Regions from separate parts of the Arthrobacter sp. B055-34 genome, predicted to be linked through region 2. Evidence: riboswitches for the same ligand, from Rfam matches in the RefSeq annotation. Region 2 holds a riboswitch; the other holds the start of a gene.

Region 1 (9,237 bases), on a different contig from region 2:
AATCTTCCTGCTGCTGACCACCGACCCCACGGATCTGGCCGATGCGCTGGCGCAGAAGCTGAAGATGCCGCACCGGTTTGTGCTCGGGGCCCTGGCCGGCCTCCGGCTGGTGGGTCTCCTGGTCGAGGAATGGCGGACCCTGGGACTGGCCCGCCGTGCCCGCGGAGTCGGCGCCGAGAACAAACCGCTGGCCAAATTCGCGGCGTTCCTCGGCCAAGCCTTCGGCCTCATCGTCCAGGCCATCCGGCGCGCCACCCGCCTGGCGGTGGCGATGGAGGCCCGCGGTTTCGGCGGGGCGCAACGCACCTGGGCGCGGGAATCGACGTTCAGCAGGGTGGATATCTGGGTCTTCCTGGGCGGTGCCCTGGTCTCGGCGGCGGCCGTTACCGCCGCCGTCTCCGCCGGGACCTGGAACTTCATCTTCGGCTAACCCGGGCTCCTCCGCGATCCACTGGTCAGCTGCGGCCCTTTTCAGCTCTGGGAAGGGCCGCAGCTGTCTCCTCGATTGCGGCTGGGCGCAACAAGGCGCGGGCCTTCGTCGACTCCCTGGATCTACGGGCCAGTCAGTGCCCGGTCCAGGTCCTTGAGCAGGTCCTCGGTGGCTTCCAGCCCCACGGACAGCCGGACAAAACCGTCGCCGAGCCCGATCGCGGCCCGTCCGTCCGGTCCCATCGCGCGGTGCGTGGTGGTGGCCGGATGGGTGATCAGGGACTTGGCGTCACCGAGGTTGTTCGAGATATCCACGGTGGTCAGCGAGTTCAGCAGCCGGAACGCGGCGGCCTTGGCATCCGAACCGTTCGCAGCGCCCGGCTCAAGTTCAAACGTGACCACGGTTCCGCCGCCGCTCATCTGGCGGCGCGCCAGTTCGTACTGCGGATGCGACTCGAGGAACGGGTAGACCACGCGCCGCACCGCCGGCTGTGTCTGCAGCCAGCGGGCGATCTCCAGGGCGGATGCGGTGGCATAGTTTACGCGCAGGGACATCGTCTCCAGCCCCTTGAGCAGCGTCCAGGCGTTGAACGGGCTCAGCGCGGGACCGGTGTGGCGCATCAGCTGCTTGACCGGGCCGTTGATGAAATCCGCGCAGCCCAGCACGGCGCCGCCAAGAACGCGGCCCTGCCCGTCCATGTGTTTGGTACCCGAATAAACAACGACGTCGGCACCAAGTTCCGTTGCCTGCTGCAGCAGCGGGGTGGCGAAGACATTGTCCACCACCACCTGCGCCCCGGCGGCGTGCGCCAGGTCCACCACCGCACGGATGTCCACCAGCTCCTGCAGCGGGTTGGACGGCGACTCGAAGAAGACCGCAGCGGCAGGGGTGGCGAGGGCCTGCTCCCACTGGGCGAGGTCATGCCCGTCGACGAAGACCGTCTCCACGCCCCAGCGCGGCAGGATCTCGTTGAGAATGACAAAGCAGGAACCGAACAGGCTCCGCGCCGCAACCACCCGGTCACCGGCGGCGAGCAGGGCGCCCAAGGCGGTGAAGACGGCGCTCATGCCGCTGGCCGTGGCGAAGCAGGCCTCGGCGCCCTCGAGCAGCCGGAGCCGTTCCTGGAAGGCGGCGACCGTGGGGTTGCCGTAGCGGGAGTAGACGAAGCGCTCCACCTCGCCGTTGAAGGAGGCTTCGGCTGCCTCGGCGGAATCAAAAACGTAGCCGGACGTCAGGAACAAGGCTTCTGAGGTTTCCTGGAAGCCCGTGCGGTCAAGGCCGCCGCGGACCGCCCTCGTCTGCGGGTCCCAGCCGGCGCGCAGTTCCGCCAGGTCCGGCCCCGGGCCGGCAGACTGCGGGGGCGCCACCGGCTAGCCCCTCTTCCAGGGCAGATCGCTCTGCTGCCAGCCGCCGGCGGCCTCGAAGCCGCCCAGCACGTTGTACGCGGTATGCCCGGCGGCGGTGGCGCTGATAGCGGCATCGATGGAGCGCCGCCCCGAACGGCAGATCAGCAACAGCTCCTTGCCGCGCAGCGACTGCAGTTCGTTGAGGAACGCGGCATTGCGGCTGCCGTCAATCCGGTTCCACTCGATGAAGCGCGCGGGAGCACCGTCGTCGTTCGTCACGGGCACACCCACCTGCTGCCATTCGGTCTCGGTGCGGACGTCCACGAGGACGGCACCGCCGCGCAGCTTCTCCACGGCTTCTTCCACGGTGAGGTCTCCGGCGTAGCTCATGCGCTGTGTCCCTTCAGCACCACGGCCTGGGCGGCGATGACGCGTTCGCCGTCGAAGGCAATCGAGGGGTTGCCGTAGAGTTCGTAGCCCTCCGCCAACGCCGCGCTGACCCGGGCGCAGAAGGACCTGTCGTCCGGCCCGGTCAGCAACCGGTAGGGCAGGGGGCTGCCCGCCGCATTGTCAACGGGGGACTGGACGGGTTGTTCCAACGGGGGCATGGGGTACTCCTGATCACGCTTGCAAATGAACCTAATGAACACTGCCGAGTAGTCACCTGAGGCACCCCGCCGTGAAGAGGGTTGCCGGCCAGCACAGTCAGGGCTTGACGCTGGACCTCGTTACTCTGCTCAAGAAAGTAGCACGGCGCCGTCCCCGGCACCCAAGCCGGGGCGCCGCCGTCGTCATCATTGGTAACCGTTACGTAGGTTTACGACGACGGAAGGCCGCAGCCCTCGCCGCCGCAGGAAGCGCTGGGCTACTCCCGGCTGCCCTTGGCCAGCAGCGCCGTCAGTTCCTCCGTCATCTCGTGCGACACCGGGATGGCCTGGCCGTCGATGGACTTGACCGGTGCCAGCAGCCGGATGCTGGAGACCAGCCACACCGCGTCGGCCGCCAGCAGATGGTGCGGTTCCAGCGGCCCATAGCCCAGCTGCCAGCCGGCATCCGCGGCCGCGTTGAACAGGGCGCCCTGGGAGGTGCCGGGCAGGATGCCGTTTTCGAGCAGCGGCGTGGTGAGCTTCCGGACGCCGTCGCGCACGGTCGCCATCAGCACGGTAGAGGTGGGGCCCTCCAGCACCAGGCCGTCGGTGGAGGTGAAGATGACGTCGTCCGCGCCGTTGGCCTTGGCATAGCGCAGGGCGGCCATGTTCACGGCGTAGGAGAGGGTCTTGGCGCCCAGCAACAGCCACGGCGCGCGCTCGGCGATGTTGCTGTCGTAGCCGCGGTCCAGCAGCAGCACGTCGAGGCCCTCCTGCCGCTGGTCCCTGCCGGTGGAGCCGGGAAGCGAGGCCTGCACCCACGCGGTGGGGCGGCCCGCGCCCTCCTCGCCGCGCGTGACCAGCAGTTTGAGCACCAGTTCTTCGACGGGAGCATGTTCGGCGACGGCGGTGGCGATGGCCCGCTCCCAGGCATCGGCCGGCGGGATGTCCAGGTCCATGATGCGGGCCGAGGACGCGAGCCGGTCCAGGTGCGCCTGCACCTTGCGGGGAACACCGTCCACCGCCAGGAGGGATTCGAAAATGCCGTCGCCGCGGGTGGCGCCCAGATCGGTCGCCATCAGCTGCGGCTTTGTGGCGTCGGCGATGCGCCCGTTCTCCAGGGCAGGGTCGAGAAACACCAAAACAGTCATGGGATCAGCATAGATTGCCGCGCGGGCACATTAGGCTGTACAAGGACAGCGCCGTGGACCGGCGGGAAAGGGAGGAGTTCGCTGCCGTGTTGTGGTCGCTTGCGGGTCTGGGCACGTTCCCGGACTGGGTTGTCGTGGTGGCTTCGATACTGGACATGGGAATCCGGATCGCTGCGCTGGGCATTGTGCCGGGCAACCGCCGCCCCACCACCGCCATGGCCTGGCTGCTGGCCATCTTCTTCATTCCGCTGGTCGGCCTGGCCCTGTTCTTCATGTTCGGCAGTTTCCGGCTTTCGGACCGCCGGATCGCCAAACAGACCGAGATTAACCGGAAGGTCTGGGCAGCCACGCAGGACATGGAAGAACCGCGCAGCGAACGCGATGCCCCCGCCTGGGTCCATTCGGCCGCCGAACTGAACCGCTCGCTCGGCTCTTTCCCGATGGTGGACAGCAACCACGTGGAGCTCTATCCGGACTACGAGGGTTCCATCGCCGCGATGGCCGCCGCCGTCCGCAAGGCGGAGGAATTCGTCAACATCCAGTTCTACATCATGGCCAAGGACGAGGTCACCGACGAGCTCTTCGTGGCCCTGCAGGAGGCCGCGGCCCGCGGTGTCCGGGTCCGCCTGCTCTTCGACCACCTCGGCACCATGCGGATCAAGGGCTACCGGAAGTTCCGGCGCTGGCTGCAGGTCAGCGGGATCGAGTGGCAACGCATGCTCCCGCTGCTGCCCGTGCGGGGCCAATGGCGCCGTATCGATCTGCGCAACCACCGCAAAATCCTCGTGGTGGACGGACGGGTGGCCTTCACCGGGTCGCAGAACCTGATCGAGCCCGGCTACCACCGCGCCTCCAGCGAGCGGACTGGACGGCAGTGGGTGGAGCTGATGGCCCGCTATGAAGGTCCCATCGTCACCGCGCTCAACGTGGTGTTCGCTACCGACTGGTCCAGCGAAACGGACGACACCCTCGGCAGCGAGCTGTTCACGCCGGCACCGGTCCGCGAGCCGGGCCCCACGACGTGCCAGGTGGTTCCCAGCGGCCCGGGCTTCGCCACCGAGAACAACCTGCGCTTGTTCAACACGTTGATCTATGCGGCAGTGGAGCGGTTGTCCATCTGCAGCCCGTACTTCGTGCCGGATGATTCGCTGCTCTATGCGATTACGACGGCGGCGCAGCGCGGTGTCGACGTCGAACTTTTCGTCTCGGAACAGGGGGATCAGTTCCTGGTCCACCATGCCCAGCGTTCCTATTACCAGGCCCTGCTGGAAGCCGGTGTGCGCATCTACCTGTATCCGAAGCCGCTGGTGCTGCACGCGAAGCACTTCACCGTGGACGACGAGGTCGGCGTCCTGGGTTCCAGCAATATGGACATGCGCTCCTTCTCGTTGAACCTGGAAGTGTCGGTCATGCATCTCGGCGGCGACATCGTCGGCAAGATGCGCGAAATCCAGCAAAGCTACCGCGAGGTTTCCCGGGAGATCACCCTGGACGAGTGGGGCCAGCGCACCCGGTGGGAACGCTACGTCGACAACGTTGCCCGCCTGACCGCGACCCTCCAATAGCTCCCATCATGCTGTAGCCGGACGAGATGCTCAGATCGCGGCCCCGATTTTACCGACGACGGCGCCGCTGACCAGCCTGCTGACGCCCGGTACCTTGATCAGCCGCATCGAGAGCCGCCGCATCAGCAGGGCGCGGCGGTCTGCTGGAATGAACCACTTGGCGGCGGACACCCCGGCCTTCTGCTGCTCGGCGACGTGCGGGCGCCACCGTGCCTCGAAGGCGGCGAGGGCATCCGGCACCTGGTCATGTTTGGCCAGTTCGTCGGCGAGCACGTAGGCGCCGGCCATGCCCAACGACGCGCCTTGGCCGGCCAGCAGCGAGACTGCCGCGGCGGCATCTCCCAGCAGGACTACCCTGCCGCGGTGCCAGCGGGGCATCCGGATCTGCGCCACCTGGTCGTAGTAGAAGGATTCGGGACAATGCTCCAACGCCAGCGGACACAGCCAGCCCAGGGACCTGTAGCGCTCGCGGAATTCCTGCTGGATATCGCACGGGCGCTGTTGCTTGTCGGTGCGGTGGACGCCCAGCGCCGAAATACTGCCGTCCCGCAGCCGGTAGAAGAACATGGCCTCACTGCAGGTGTCCGTAATGACGTACCGGTTGGCCAGAATGTCCTTTACCCGGTTGTCGCGGAAGGAATATGCGCCGACGTGGAACCCCAGGAGTTTGAAGTAGTCGGACTCGGGCCCGAAGACCATGCCGCGGATGTCCGAGTGGATCCCATCGGCCCCGATCAGCAGGTCGGCGGTGAGTCGCCGGCCGTCCGAGAGTTCCACGTCCACCTTCCCGCCGGACACGGCCGCTGCGGCGGACGGGTCATGGATCGAGCTGATCGTGGTGGAATAGAGCAGTTCCACCGAGTCCGGCAGCACTTCGCGGATGGCCTGTTCCAGATCGGGGCGCAGTATGCTGCGCAGCCGGTCGCCGACCACCTTGGTGAAGCTCTCATAGCCCAGATGGGCCGTGCTTCGGCCGCGGGCGTCCACGTAGTCGATCCGGTTGACGTCGTATCCCAGTTCACGGATTCTGCCGATAACGCCCATGTGGGTTGCCGCCTGCCATCCGGAGCCGAAGAAATCGATCATGTAGCCTTCTGGCCGCGGCTCGGCCGACCGTTCCACGAGGGTGACATCCCAGCCTTTGGCGCTGAGGAAATTGGCGGCGGACAAACCGGTGATGCCGGCACCGCAGATAATGGCTTTCATCGTGTAGTTCCTTCTTTTGCGGCAGTGGGGCCCAAGGTCCTGCGCAGTACCGGGAACGCGACGCCGGCAGTGAGCCCGGGGTCAAGCGCCCGGTGCAGCATCAGCCCATCGACCGCAGCGGCCAGAACGGCGGCCGTTGCGTCGGCATCGCCGTCGAAACCCACTCGCTCCAGCCAGCGGGCCGTGCGGGTGCGGAAATCCAGGAGCACGTGCGCCAGCTCGCCCCGCAGCACCCCGCCGCGCGCTGCCGCCAGGAATGTTTCGACGAACAGCAGATTGACGGGTTCGTCCGGCGCGAACTCGTCCAGCGCGGCGAGGAACATGCGCAGTCCTTCGTCAAGACCGATGCCGGACTCCAGCTGGCGGCTCGGATATTCAAGCGCCTCACGAACGGCGCCCACGGCCGCTTCGGCGAGCAGGGCTTCCAGGGAATCGAAATGGTAGTGGATAATGCCGGGCCGCACGCCGGCGTGCCCGGCGAGAGTCCGGGCCGTGACCGCGGACCAGCCCAGCTGCGGGATCAAAACGACGGCGGACTCCAGCATCCGGTCCCGGGTCCGGGCGCCCTTGGCCGTTTTCGCATGGTGGGTTATCATAGCAGTGACCTCGAATCTTTTGGACGTCCGTCCAAATCCTTCGATTTCCGGTCTACCACGCACCCCTGTCCAAAAAACAGCCCTGCAGGAGGTTTTTACTTGCAGCAGGGAACGGACGACTTGAGCGGAGGAGCGGTGTGCCGGCTTTAGTCGGGAAAAATGCTGCCGAGTGCCGAGAGCACGCCGAAGGCCTTGGCCCGGACCTCGTCCCATTCGGCCTCCGGGTCGGAATCGGCCGTGATAGCACCGCCGACGCCCAGCGTCAGCTGGTCTCCCTGCCGGACCAAGGTCCGAATCACCACGGACAGGTCAGCGGCACCGTTGAGCGAGAAGTACCCCACCGCCCCCGAATAGACGCCGCGTGCGCCGGACTCCAACCGGTCCAGGATGTCCATCGTGCTGATTTTCGGGGCTCCGGTCATTGAACCGGCGGGGAAGGCCGCAGCAATGGCCTCTGTGCGGGAGGCGTCCGGACGCAGACTCGCATCAATCGTGGAAACCATCTGATGCACCGTGGCGTAGCTTTCAATCGCGCATAAGCGGCTGACCCGCAGCGAACCGGGCACAGCAAAATGGCTTAGGTCATTGCGCAGCAGATCCACGATCATGATGTTTTCGGCACGGTCCTTGATGCTGGTTGCCAGCTCGGCCTTCAGGGCCGCGTCCGCCGCCGGATCCGCGACTCGACGCCGAGTACCCTTGATCGGTTCGGCGCGCAGGGCACCATCGGCGGCCAAACTCATGAACCTCTCCGGCGAGGTACTTGCGACGGTCAAACTGCCGAAGCGCAGGTAGTTGGCGAACGGCGCGGGATTACGACGGCGCAGGGACAGGTATGTTTCCAGCGGATCCGCCCCTGCGGCAGCGGTGGCGGACAGCTCCGTGGTCAGGCAGATTTCGTACGAGTTGCCGTCGTGGATTTCCGCCTGCGCCTGGCGGACCTTGAGCAGGTACTGGTCCTTGCTGTCCCGCACTTTGAAGGCCGGGCCGTTTTCCGGGCCGGCGGTCGCCGCCGTGGCGGAATCGTCCGCGGTCAGGGCCACAGATTCGATGACGGTCCGGGTCCGGACCAACCACTCACGGACTTCGTCTCTGGATGCGTCGCTGGCCAAGGCCAGAAGATAGGTGCACCGGCGGGCGTGGTCGAGCACGATGCCGCGGCCGGCAAAGATCAAGGCCGCATCGGGAGTGGCGGCCGCTACGTCGCTGCCACCGCATTCGCGCTTGAGCTCATAGCCCAGGTACCCCAGCCAGCCCAAGGCGAATCCGCCGGGAACCTCCACCGGGCCGGTAACAGCGGGAGTGCCCCACACTCCATCCAGCCAGCGGAAGAAGGGCGAGCGGATCCGGGTGGTGACAGCCCCGTCGGCAACCGAAGTGATGCCCGAGCGATGTTCGGCAGAGCGGCCGAAGGTCCCGGCGTCGTCGGCCATGATGCTGTATTCGTTGCGGTCCGGCACCGCAGTGGCCCCGGCATTGGAGCTGTCCAGCCAGACCGCGCGGTCCGAAGCGGCATAGAGGGCGCGGAAGAGCGCGGCCCCGTCGGGCAGGGCATCAATCCGCTCGGTCAGCAGTTGCGGGGCAACACCATGGGAACGCTCCACCGAGAGCAGCGCGTCCAGTTGCGGGAGCGAGGCCAGGGCCTTCAGCACACCGGCGGCCACCGTGGCACCGGTTTGCCCGTGGACCAGCAGGTCCGCGGCGCGGGGAACGTCGTCGCCGTCGAGCCAGGCTTCTTCCTGCGCCGCCCACACATCCCAGAACGGCTCGTAGCCGGCACCGTCGCGGGCAATAGCCCGGACCCGGCGGTCCACCGCTTCGGCCTGGATCCAGATAACGACGTCGGTGAATTCGCGTGCGGTGGCGTGGGCGGCACCAACTCCTTCCACCACCACGATCTCGGCAGGTTCCGTGGAGCGGCGCTCGCCGTCGTCGTTCTGCTCCCAGTCCCATGCCGTCCAGGTTGCGCGCTCGCCACGGGCAAGCGGCTGCAGCACCGTTTCCAGGTAGCGCTGCTGCCCGTCGGCCAGGCCGTGCCAGCCCGGATAGATGTCTTCCAGATGGAACAGCGAAACGGTGTGGTGCTCCCGCAGGAGGGCGGCCAGTTCCACCGCCAAGGTGGTCTTCCCCGCCCCGGAGCGTCCGTCCACGGCGATGATGACCGGTTTGTCAGTGGGTGGCAAGCTGCGCCCTGACATGTTCCACAATGCCCGGCACCGCTGCACTGATCAGGTTCCAGCTGACATCGAAGTCGGCCTCATCGCCGTACCAGGGGTCGTAGATGCCCTGTTCGGCGGGACCGTGGTCCGCGACTTTGGGATCAAAGGATCGGAGCATGCGGACCTTGTTCCGGGCC
Region 2 (9,237 bases):
AAGGCGGATCCCGTGGGCTTCACCAAGAAGGCGCAGGAGTCGATGGCCCGCCATGTGCAGGCCATGGTGGAGTTCCAGGACGCCGGTGCCGAGGTGTTCGATTACGGCAACTCCATCCGCGACGAGGCGCGGCTGGGCGGCTACGACCGCGCGTTCGAGTTCCCCGGCTTCGTTCCGGCCTACATCCGTCCCTTGTTCTGTGAAGGGCTCGGCCCGTTCCGCTGGGTGGCCCTGTCCGGTGATCCGGAGGACATCCGCGTCACCGACGAGGCGATCAAGGAGCTCTTCCCCGAGAACGAGCACCTGCACCGCTGGATTGACGCCGCACAGGAGCACGTCGAGTTCGAGGGTCTGCCGGCACGGATCTGCTGGCTGGGCTACGGCGAGCGCCAGAAGGCCGGGCTGCTGTTCAACCGGCTGGTGGCCGAGGGCAAGGTTTCGGCGCCGATCGTGATTGGCCGCGACCACTTGGACTCCGGTTCCGTGGCCTCCCCCTATCGGGAAACCGAATCCATGGCCGATGGTTCGGACGCGATTGCCGACTGGCCGCTGCTAAACGCCCTGGTCAACACGTCCTCCGGCGCCACCTGGGTGTCCATCCACCACGGCGGCGGCGTCGGCATCGGCCGCTCCATCCACGCCGGCCAGGTTTCCGTGGCCGACGGCACCGAACTGGCGGCGCAGAAGCTGGAACGCCTGCTGACGAACGATCCGGGCATGGGAGTGATCCGGCACGTGGATGCGGGTTACGATCGGGCCATTGAGGTTGCTGCCGAGCGCGGGGTGCGGGTACCGATGAACGAGTCCTGATCCTGCCCCGTCCCACCCGCCCCCGTCTTGTCCTGTCCGCCCGTCCCCATCCGGAGGTCCTCTTTGGAAACCGTTTCCCAGCTGCTCGAGTCAATCAGCGACGTCGGCCGTGATACTGCCCGCGGCGGATACTCGCGTCCGGTGTATTCGACGGCGGAGCTCGACCTGCGCGGCTGGTTCGTCGAGCAGGCCGGCCGGCGCGGGCTGGAAGTGGAGACGGACCGCAACGGCATCATCTGGGCCTGGTGGGGTGCGCCGGAAAAGGGTGCGCTGGTCACCGGCAGCCACCTGGACTCGGTCCCCGGCGGTGGCGCGTTCGACGGGCCGCTCGGCGTGGCCTCGGCACTTGCCGCCGTCGACGTCCTGCGGCAGCGCGGGGTCCAACCCAACCGGTCCCTCGCCATCACGGTCTTCCCCGAGGAGGAGGGCTCACGCTTCGGAGTGGCCTGCCTCGGCTCGCGGCTGCTGACCGGCGCCATCGATCCGGACAAGGCCCGGAACCTGCGCGACGCGGACGGCAATACCTTTGCGGATGTGTCGCAAGGGAACGGGCTGGACCCGGAGCACTTCGGGCGGGACGAGGAAGCGCTGGCGCGGATCGGCGACTTCGTCGAATTGCATGTCGAGCAGGGCCGCGGCCTCGGCGAGGAGGGGCCTGCGATGGCCGTCGGCAGTTCCATCCTGGGCCACGGCCGGTGGAAGCTAACCGTCAGCGGCCAGGGCAACCACGCCGGAACCACCCTGATGCAGGACCGGGCGGATCCCATGGTGGCGGCAGCGCAGATCATCATTGCCGTGCAGAAATCGGCCGCCGCACAGCCGGACGCCCGCGCCACGGTGGGGCGGCTGGAACCGATCCCCGGCGGCACCAACGTCATCGCCTCGCGGGTCCAGCTATGGCTCGATGTCCGGCATCCGGAAGACGCCGTGACCGCCGCGCTCGTGGAGGCGATCCACGGCAAGGCGCAGAAGATCGCGGCGTTCGAAGGCTGCTCGGTGACGCTGACCGAGGAGTCCTATTCCGGCACGGTCCACTTCGACCCGGCGCTGCAGCGGCAGCTCGAAAATGCGCTGCCCGGGGCACCCGTGCTCGCCACGGGTGCCGGCCACGACGCCGGCGTGCTGGCCGGCTATGTGCCCTCCGGCATGATCTTCGTGCGCAACCCGACCGGCATCTCCCACTCGCCGGAAGAACACGTTGAGGACGACGACGCCGACGCGGGCGCGGGTGCGCTGGCCGATGTATTGGAGGGGCTGCTGTGAGCGTCTGGTGCGAAGCCGCCTGGATCCGCGGACGCGGTGTGGTGCCGGGTGTGCGCGTCGAAGTGGACGAGGCCGGAATCGTCACTCGGCTGGAGCTGGGCGCGGAGCGGAAGGCTTCGGACCTGCCCGTCTCCGGCGTGGCCTTTCCGGCTGCTTCCAACGCCCACTCGCATGCCTTCCACCGGGTCCTGCGCGGCCGCACGCATGACATGGGTGTGGGCAGTTTCTGGACCTGGCGGGAGCAGATGTACCGCGCGGCAGGGGCGCTGACTCCGGCGCTGTATGAGCAGCTGGCCACAGCCGTCTTTGCCGAAATGGTGGTGACGGGCTGGACCAGCGTGGCCGAATTCCACTACGTCCACCATCGCCCGGACGGCACGCCGTACGGCAGTGGCGCGAGCCCGGGAAGCGCCGGCAGCGCATCCCCGAACGGAGCAGACGGTCCGCATGCCATGGAGCTTGCCTTGGCCAGGGCAGCGGTCAACGCCAGGATCAGGCTGACGCTGCTGGACACCTGCTACCTCGCCGGCGGCATCGGGCAGGAGCTCTCGCCGGAACAGCTGCGCTTCGGCGATCCGGATGTCCACGCGTGGTTGTCGCGGCTGGAGTCCCTGCGCGAAGCTATCTCACGGGAATTCAGTCCGGACCAGGTCACTGTTGGTGCCGCCCTGCATTCGGTGCGCGGGGTGCCCGCCGACGTGCTGCCGGTCATTGCCGAGAAGCTGCCGCCGCAGATTCCGCTGCACATCCACCTGTCCGAACAGCCGGCCGAAAACGAAGCCTGCTTGCAGGCCACCGGGCTGACGCCCACGGCGCTGCTGCGCCGGAGCGGCCTGCTCACCCGCCGGCTTTCGGCCGTCCACGCCACCCACCTGACGGAGCAGGACATCGCCATGCTCGGCGCCGCCCATGCCACCGTGGTGATGTGCCCGACCACCGAGGCGGACCTGGCGGACGGCATCGGTCCGGCCGCAGCCCTGCGCGACGCAGGAGCGCGCATCGCGCTCGGCACGGACCAGCACGCCGTCGTCGATCCCTGGCTGGAAATGCGCGCACTCGAACACGGCGAACGGCTGCGCTCCGGGCAGCGCGGCTGGTTCCCGCCCGAGGCCTTGCACGAAGCGGCCTCGAATGCCGGCGCCCGCTCGCAGGGTAGAAGGCTACCCGGGTTCGAACGGGGGAAGTACTGCGATTTGATGGCGGTGGACCCCGGCAGCCTGCGCACCATCGGCTCGCAGCCGGACCAGTTGGCGCTTTCCGCCACCGCGCAGGACGTCAGGACCGTCGTCATCGGCGGCCGCCTTGCCGCCCGCCAAGGCATCCACGCGACGCTGGGCGATCCCGCCCGGCTGCTCGCGGCAGCCATCACCGACGTCGACGCCGCAGGAACCGGCGACACCGCAGCCAAGGGAGCTCTCCAAAGATGACCACTACGCAGTCCACCCTGATCACCAACATCGGCGAACTCATGACCCAGGATCCGGCTCGCGAGGCCGGTTCAGTGCTCCGCGATGCCGCCGTCGTTATTGAGGGTGAACGGATCAGCTGGATCGGACCCGCCGGCCAGGCGCCGCAAACAGATGAAATGTACGACGCCGAAGGCCGGGCGGTGCTGCCGGGCTGGGTTGATTCGCACACCCACCTGGTGTTCGCCGGGGACCGCACCGCTGAATTCGAGGCACGGATGGCGGGGGAGAGCTATGCGGCCGGCGGGATCGCGGTGACCACCGGGGCCACCCGTGCTGCCGACGACTTCGACCTGACCCGGTTGCTGATGGGACGCATCGCCGAGGCGGTCGCCGGCGGAACAACCTATTTGGAGACGAAGACCGGCTACGGGCTGGATGTGGAGCACGAGGCGCGGTCAGCGCGCATCGCCTCCACGGTGGCGGACCAGGTGACGTATCTGGGCGCCCATCTGGTCCCGCACGGAATGGACGCGGATGCCTACACCGAGCTGGTCTGCGGCGAGATGCTTGAGGCGGTGCGGCCATATGTGCAGTGGGCTGACGTGTTCTGCGAGCGCGGCGCCTTCAACGAGGAGCAGTCACGTCGCGTGCTGGCCGCGTGCCGCGACGCCGGGCTCGGACTCCGCGTGCACGGCAACCAGCTGGGCGAGGGGCCGGGCGTCCAGCTCGCCGTCGAGTTCGGCGCCGCCAGCGTTGACCATGTCAATTATCTGGCGGACACCGACGTCAAAGCACTGGCGGACAGCTGGTCCGGTTGGGACCGCGTGGCCGGGACAGGGGAGCGCGGCACCGTGGCCACGTGCCTGCCGGCCTGCGATCTCTCGACGAGGCAGCCCTTGGCGCCGGGACGGCAGCTGTTGGATGCCGGCGTCGAAATTGCCCTTGCCTCCAACTGCAACCCGGGCACGTCCTACACAAGCTCGATGAACTACTGCGTGACCACGGCCGTCCTGCAGATGGGACTGAGCGTCCATGAAGCAGTCCGGGCGGCGACGAATGCGGGCGCCCTTGCCCTGGGCAAGCACGTTGGCACCGACGTCGATGGACAGCGGGCGGTGGGCTCGATCGCCGTCGGACACCGGGCCGACCTGCATCTGCTCAACGCGCCCTCCGCCACGCATCTGGCTTACCGGCCCGGCATGCCGCTGACTGCCGCGGTCTGGCGCGCGGGCGTGAAAGTGCGCTGACTTTCGCTGGTGACTTGCTTGTCTGCTACTTCGCGGTCCAGCCGGGATTTCGTCCGGTCAGCCCCAGCAAACGGTCCAGCAGCGGCGCATCGGCGGGAATCTCGATGACCGGGCCGAACAAGCCCTCGCGATCTTCTCCGTCCTTGGCGGAGAGTTCGGCAAATTCGTAGGCCGCCTGCAGGTTGGCTGTGTCGGCGTCGAACGTCTGGCCCGTGGCAGCGGCCAGATCCCAGCCGTGCACCACCAGCTCGTTGGTGGCCACCAGGCCCATGAGCTCGGCCGGCATGGTCACGCCGCCGGCTTGTGCCATACCTTGCCAGGCAGACGGATGGTGCCAGGCAGCAGCCAGGTCATCCAGGCGCTGGGGGAGAAGGTTCCGCCAATCCGGGTCCAGGTTCGCGGCCGAGGGGCGATTATCCGGGGCGTCGGGCGGCACAGAGTCATATCCCGGCTCCATCGACGCTTTGGTCGCCGCGTCCCTGAAGGCGACGGTCAGGCCCATGAAGTGATCGAGCAGGTCCCCAACGCTGTAGTACTCGCAGGGCGTTGGCCCGGCCAACTGACCGTCCCCGATGCCCTTGACAATTTCCGCCACCTGCCGCGCGGCTGGTTCCAGATTGAGCACGCCGGGCCTCCCTGTCCTTTGGCTGTTTATTTGTCTTTTTGACCTTCGCACGCAGGTTCCCCGGCGTCCAGAGCCAGACCGCGGGATTGCGCCAATCCGTCCTTGTTGAGCGCGCTCCCAGCAGGAGTTGGCAAGATAGACCCATGCAGAGCCAGACCGCAGCCACCGATACCGCGCCCCGCACCCGCCGTTACTACCGGGCTGAAGTGCTGATCGTTCTGGGGCTCTCCCTGGGCCAGTCCGCCGTCTACGCCATTGTGAACCTGCTGGAAAAGATGACGCGGGCGCCACTGGGATCGCAGACCACGGCGCTGAACCCGGTCCTGAACGAGCGGGAGCTGTTCGACCTGCTCTACCAACTGCTGGCAATCTTCTTTGCCCTGATCCCTGTGGCGCTGGTGCTGTTCCTGCTGGCAACCCCGGGTGAACGAGCCCGCGAGGCCTTCCGGAAGATCGGGTTTACCTTCGCCCGGCCCGGCGTGGACTTTGGACTGGGCTTCGGACTGGCACTGCTGATCGGCGCGGGCACGTTGGGCGTGTATGCGGGCGGACGGGCCCTAGGCATTACGACGGCGATAGTCCCGGCAGCGCTGGACGAGTACTGGTGGACTGTCCCGGTCCTGATTCTGTCCGCCTTGCGCCACTCGGTGCTGGAGGAAGTCGTTGTGGTCGGCTACCTCTTCAACCGGCTGGCCAAGCTGGGCTGGGGCACCTGGACCATCATTTTCACCAGCGCTGTAATCCGCGGCAGCTACCACCTGTACCAGGGGATCGGGCCCGGCATCGGCAACTTCCTGATGGGCCTTGTCTTTGGCTATGCCTACACCCGCACCAAACGCGTGATGCCCCTGGTCATAGCCCATGCCCTGCTCGACATCGCAGGGTTCGTTGGCTACGCCCTCTTCGGCTCCGCCATCGGCATCGGCCAATAACTTCTCCCGCCGCGGCGTCTTCCCCTGGGTCCGGCAAAAGAAACGCTCCGCTTTGGATACTCGCTCAGTCGAGCCAATACCAAAGCGGAGCGAAAATCTCCGAAAGGAGCGGTTAGAGTTCGACGACGCCCTTGTCGGTCTCGAACCGTACGGACATGATGCCCGGGGTGCCGTTCGGCGCCGTCCAGGCAACCTTGACGTCGTCCAGGAGCGCATCGATCGGTGTTCCCAGCCAGTCCGCGACACGGGTGGAGGAGCCGCCGATGGTCAATCCGATCAGCTTCGCCGTTGCAGGGTAGGCCTTCGACGGGTGCAGTTCTTCGGTGCCGTCGTCCCAGCGCAGCATGTACGGAACCTGCGGGTCCGCGATGAGGCCCTTGATGCCGATCTGCTGCCAGGTCAGTTCGCGGCCATCCGGGAACTTGCGGCCGCCCGGTACGGCATGGCGTCCCAAGCGCTCCTCGAACGGAGCCAGATCGTCAACCTCAACGCACCAGCCCATCCAGCCGCCGCCTGCTTCGGAGCGGGCACGCACGGCCTGGCCGAACGGCGCCTTGTCCGACGCCGGATGGTTCAGCACCTCGACGACCTCAAGATAATGATGGTCCGTCAGGGGGAAAATCATGTTGCGGGTTCCAAAGCGGGGATGGACGCCGCCCTTGACGGCTTCGATACCCAGGGCTGCCGAAATCCGTTCGGTTGTAGCCGCCAGGCCATCGGGTTCACAGGCATATGAGACATGATCGAAACGCATGCCTCATTTTGGCATTTTGTGATGTGCCTCTCGACTAAGGGTGTCCTAACTGACATTCACACGCCGTCACATACTTGCTGAAAAAGTGCCCGTCGCCGAACCTAGATACAGGTCATGAGTGCCAGCAACAAGCCCCGGCTAGCTGGCCGGCAACCCTCCAACCGCGGTGGGGTGCCCCGGGTGAGGACCAGGCTCCCGCCAGCAGGCGGGACGCAAGCGCGGGTCACCCGAGGAAAAATGCCGGAATCCGGTTCCCGGGCAGACCCCTTTGAGACAAGAGGGAGTTCCACATGTCAAACGACTGGTCATTCGAAACCCGCCAGATCCATGTAGGCCAGGAGCCTGACACCGCAACAGGCGCGCGTGCCCTGCCCATCTACCAGACGACGTCGTTCGTCTTCCCGAGTGCCGAAAGCGCGGCCAACCGTTTCGCGCTGGCCGAACTGGCCCCCATCTATACCCGGATCGGCAACCCGACCACGGAGGCCGTGGAGAACCGGATCGCGAACCTGGAAGGCGGCGTCGGCGCACTGCTGCTGTCCTCCGGCCAGGCGGCGTCCACGTTCTCCATCCTGAACGTTGCCGAGGCGGGTGACCACGTCGTCGCCAGCCCGAGCCTCTATGGCGGCACGTACAACCTGCTCAAGAACACCTTGAAGAAGTTCGCCATCGAGGTGACCTTCGTCGAGGATCCGGACAACCTGGACCAGTGGCGCGCGGCCGTCAAGCCGAACACCAAGGCGTTCTTCGGCGAGGCCGTGTCCAACCCGCGCCAGGACGTGCTCGACGTCGAAGGCATCAGCGCCATCGCTCACGAAGCAGGCGTGCCGTTGATCGTGGACAACACGCTGGCCACCCCGTACCTGATCCGCCCGATCGAGTGGGGCGCCGACATCGTGGTGCATTCGGCCACCAAGTATCTCGGCGGCCACGGCAGCGCCATCGCCGGCGTGATCGTGGATTCGGGTAACTTCGACTTCGCCAAAGATCCGGAGAAGTTCCCCGGTTTCAACACCCCGGACGAGAGCTACAACGGCCTGGTCTTTGCCCGCGACCTCGGCGTCGGCGGCGCGCTCGGCGCGAATCTGGCCTACATCCTCAAAGCGCGCGTCCAGCTGCTGCGTGACCTTGGTTCCTCGGCCGCGCCCTTCAACGCGTTCCTGATCGCCCAGGGTCTGGAGACACTGAGCCTGCGGGTGGAGCGCCACGTGGAGAATGCGCAGAAGGTGGCCGAATGGCTTGAAAAGCACGACGCCGTTACGTCCGTTGCGTACGCCGGCCTGCCTTCCAGCCCATGGTACGAGCGTGGCCGCAAGTACGGCCCCAAGGGCACTGGCGCCATCATTGCGTTCGAAATTGCCGGTGGGCTCGAGGCCGGCAAGCGCTTTGTCGACGGACTGGAACTGCACTCCCATGTGGCCAATGTCGGCGACGTCCGCTCTCTGGTGATCCACCCGGCGTCGACCACGCACGCCCAGCTGTCTCCGGAGGCGCAGGCAGCCGCCGGTGTCACGCCGGGCCTGGTCCGGCTGGCCGTTGGCATCGAGCACATCGACGATATTCTTGCGGACCTCGAAGCCGGTTTCCGCGCATCCAAGGGTGCCGCCTGAACGCGGCATCATGAAGGAATCACAGGCATAGCATTGACAACTCTGCAACCACAGGAACTGCTGGACACGGCGGCGGACGGCATGTTGCGTTACGCGTCCATCGGCGCCCTCGAGCTGGAAACGGGCGGTTTTCTGCCCGAGGTCGTTCTGGGCTACGAAACCTGGGGCACCCTCAACGAGGATGCCTCCAACGCCGTGTTCATTGCGCATGCCCTGACCGGCAGCACCCATGTGGCTCGCGGAGATACGGATGAGGCGGGCTGGTGGGATCCCCTGGTGGGGCCCGGCGCCACGATCGACACCAACGAGTACTTCGTGGTGGCGGCCAATATGGTCGGCGGCTGCTACGGCTCCACCGGCCCGTCCTCACCGGCGCCTGACGGCAAGCCCTGGGGCTCGCGTTTTCCGCTGGTGACCATCCGCGATTCGGTCCACGCCGAGGCGCGGCTGGCCGACCAGCTGGGAATCCAGTGCTGGCATGCTGTTCTCGGCGGCTCCATGGGCGGAGCCCGCGCGCTGGAATGGGCCGCTACCTACCCGGAGCGGACCGCCCGCTGTGCGGTGATTGCCTGCGGTGCGGCGAGCAC

The links. A riboswitch is a leader RNA that binds a small molecule or an ion and turns the genes downstream of it on or off. The one in region 2 is predicted to bind S-adenosylmethionine.
Region 1: another riboswitch for S-adenosylmethionine. It lies ahead of AC5RWO_RS14525 (DUF1737 domain-containing protein); the one in region 2 lies ahead of AC5RWO_RS00735 (bifunctional o-acetylhomoserine/o-acetylserine sulfhydrylase).

Annotation. Positions count from the first base shown of each region.
Region 1 covers NZ_JBNHFQ010000007.1:117,878-127,114, reverse strand. Annotated here, with positions in the region: gene AC5RWO_RS14540 (energy-coupling factor transporter transmembrane component T family protein) at 1-430, shown strand, start outside; gene AC5RWO_RS14535 (O-succinylhomoserine sulfhydrylase) at 553-1,797, opposite strand; gene AC5RWO_RS14530 (rhodanese-like domain-containing protein) at 1,801-2,166, opposite strand; gene AC5RWO_RS14525 (DUF1737 domain-containing protein) at 2,163-2,384, opposite strand; SAM riboswitch class IV at 2,395-2,509, opposite strand; gene AC5RWO_RS14520 (aminodeoxychorismate lyase) at 2,642-3,514, opposite strand; gene cls (cardiolipin synthase) at 3,670-5,079, shown strand; gene AC5RWO_RS14510 (FAD-dependent oxidoreductase) at 5,110-6,285, opposite strand; gene AC5RWO_RS14505 (TetR/AcrR family transcriptional regulator) at 6,282-6,881, opposite strand; gene pabB (aminodeoxychorismate synthase component I) at 7,028-9,079, opposite strand; gene AC5RWO_RS14495 (low molecular weight protein-tyrosine-phosphatase) at 9,051-9,237, opposite strand, start outside.
Region 2 covers NZ_JBNHFQ010000001.1:154,391-163,627, reverse strand. Annotated here, with positions in the region: gene hutU (urocanate hydratase) at 1-810, shown strand, start outside; gene AC5RWO_RS00765 (allantoate amidohydrolase) at 874-2,073, shown strand; gene AC5RWO_RS00760 (formimidoylglutamate deiminase) at 2,070-3,500, shown strand; gene hutI (imidazolonepropionase) at 3,497-4,729, shown strand; gene AC5RWO_RS00750 (TIGR03086 family metal-binding protein) at 4,755-5,354, opposite strand; gene AC5RWO_RS00745 (CPBP family intramembrane glutamic endopeptidase) at 5,498-6,286, shown strand; gene AC5RWO_RS00740 (VOC family protein) at 6,399-7,040, opposite strand; SAM riboswitch class IV at 7,151-7,265, shown strand; gene AC5RWO_RS00735 (bifunctional o-acetylhomoserine/o-acetylserine sulfhydrylase) at 7,331-8,650, shown strand; gene metX (homoserine O-acetyltransferase MetX) at 8,732-9,237, shown strand, end outside.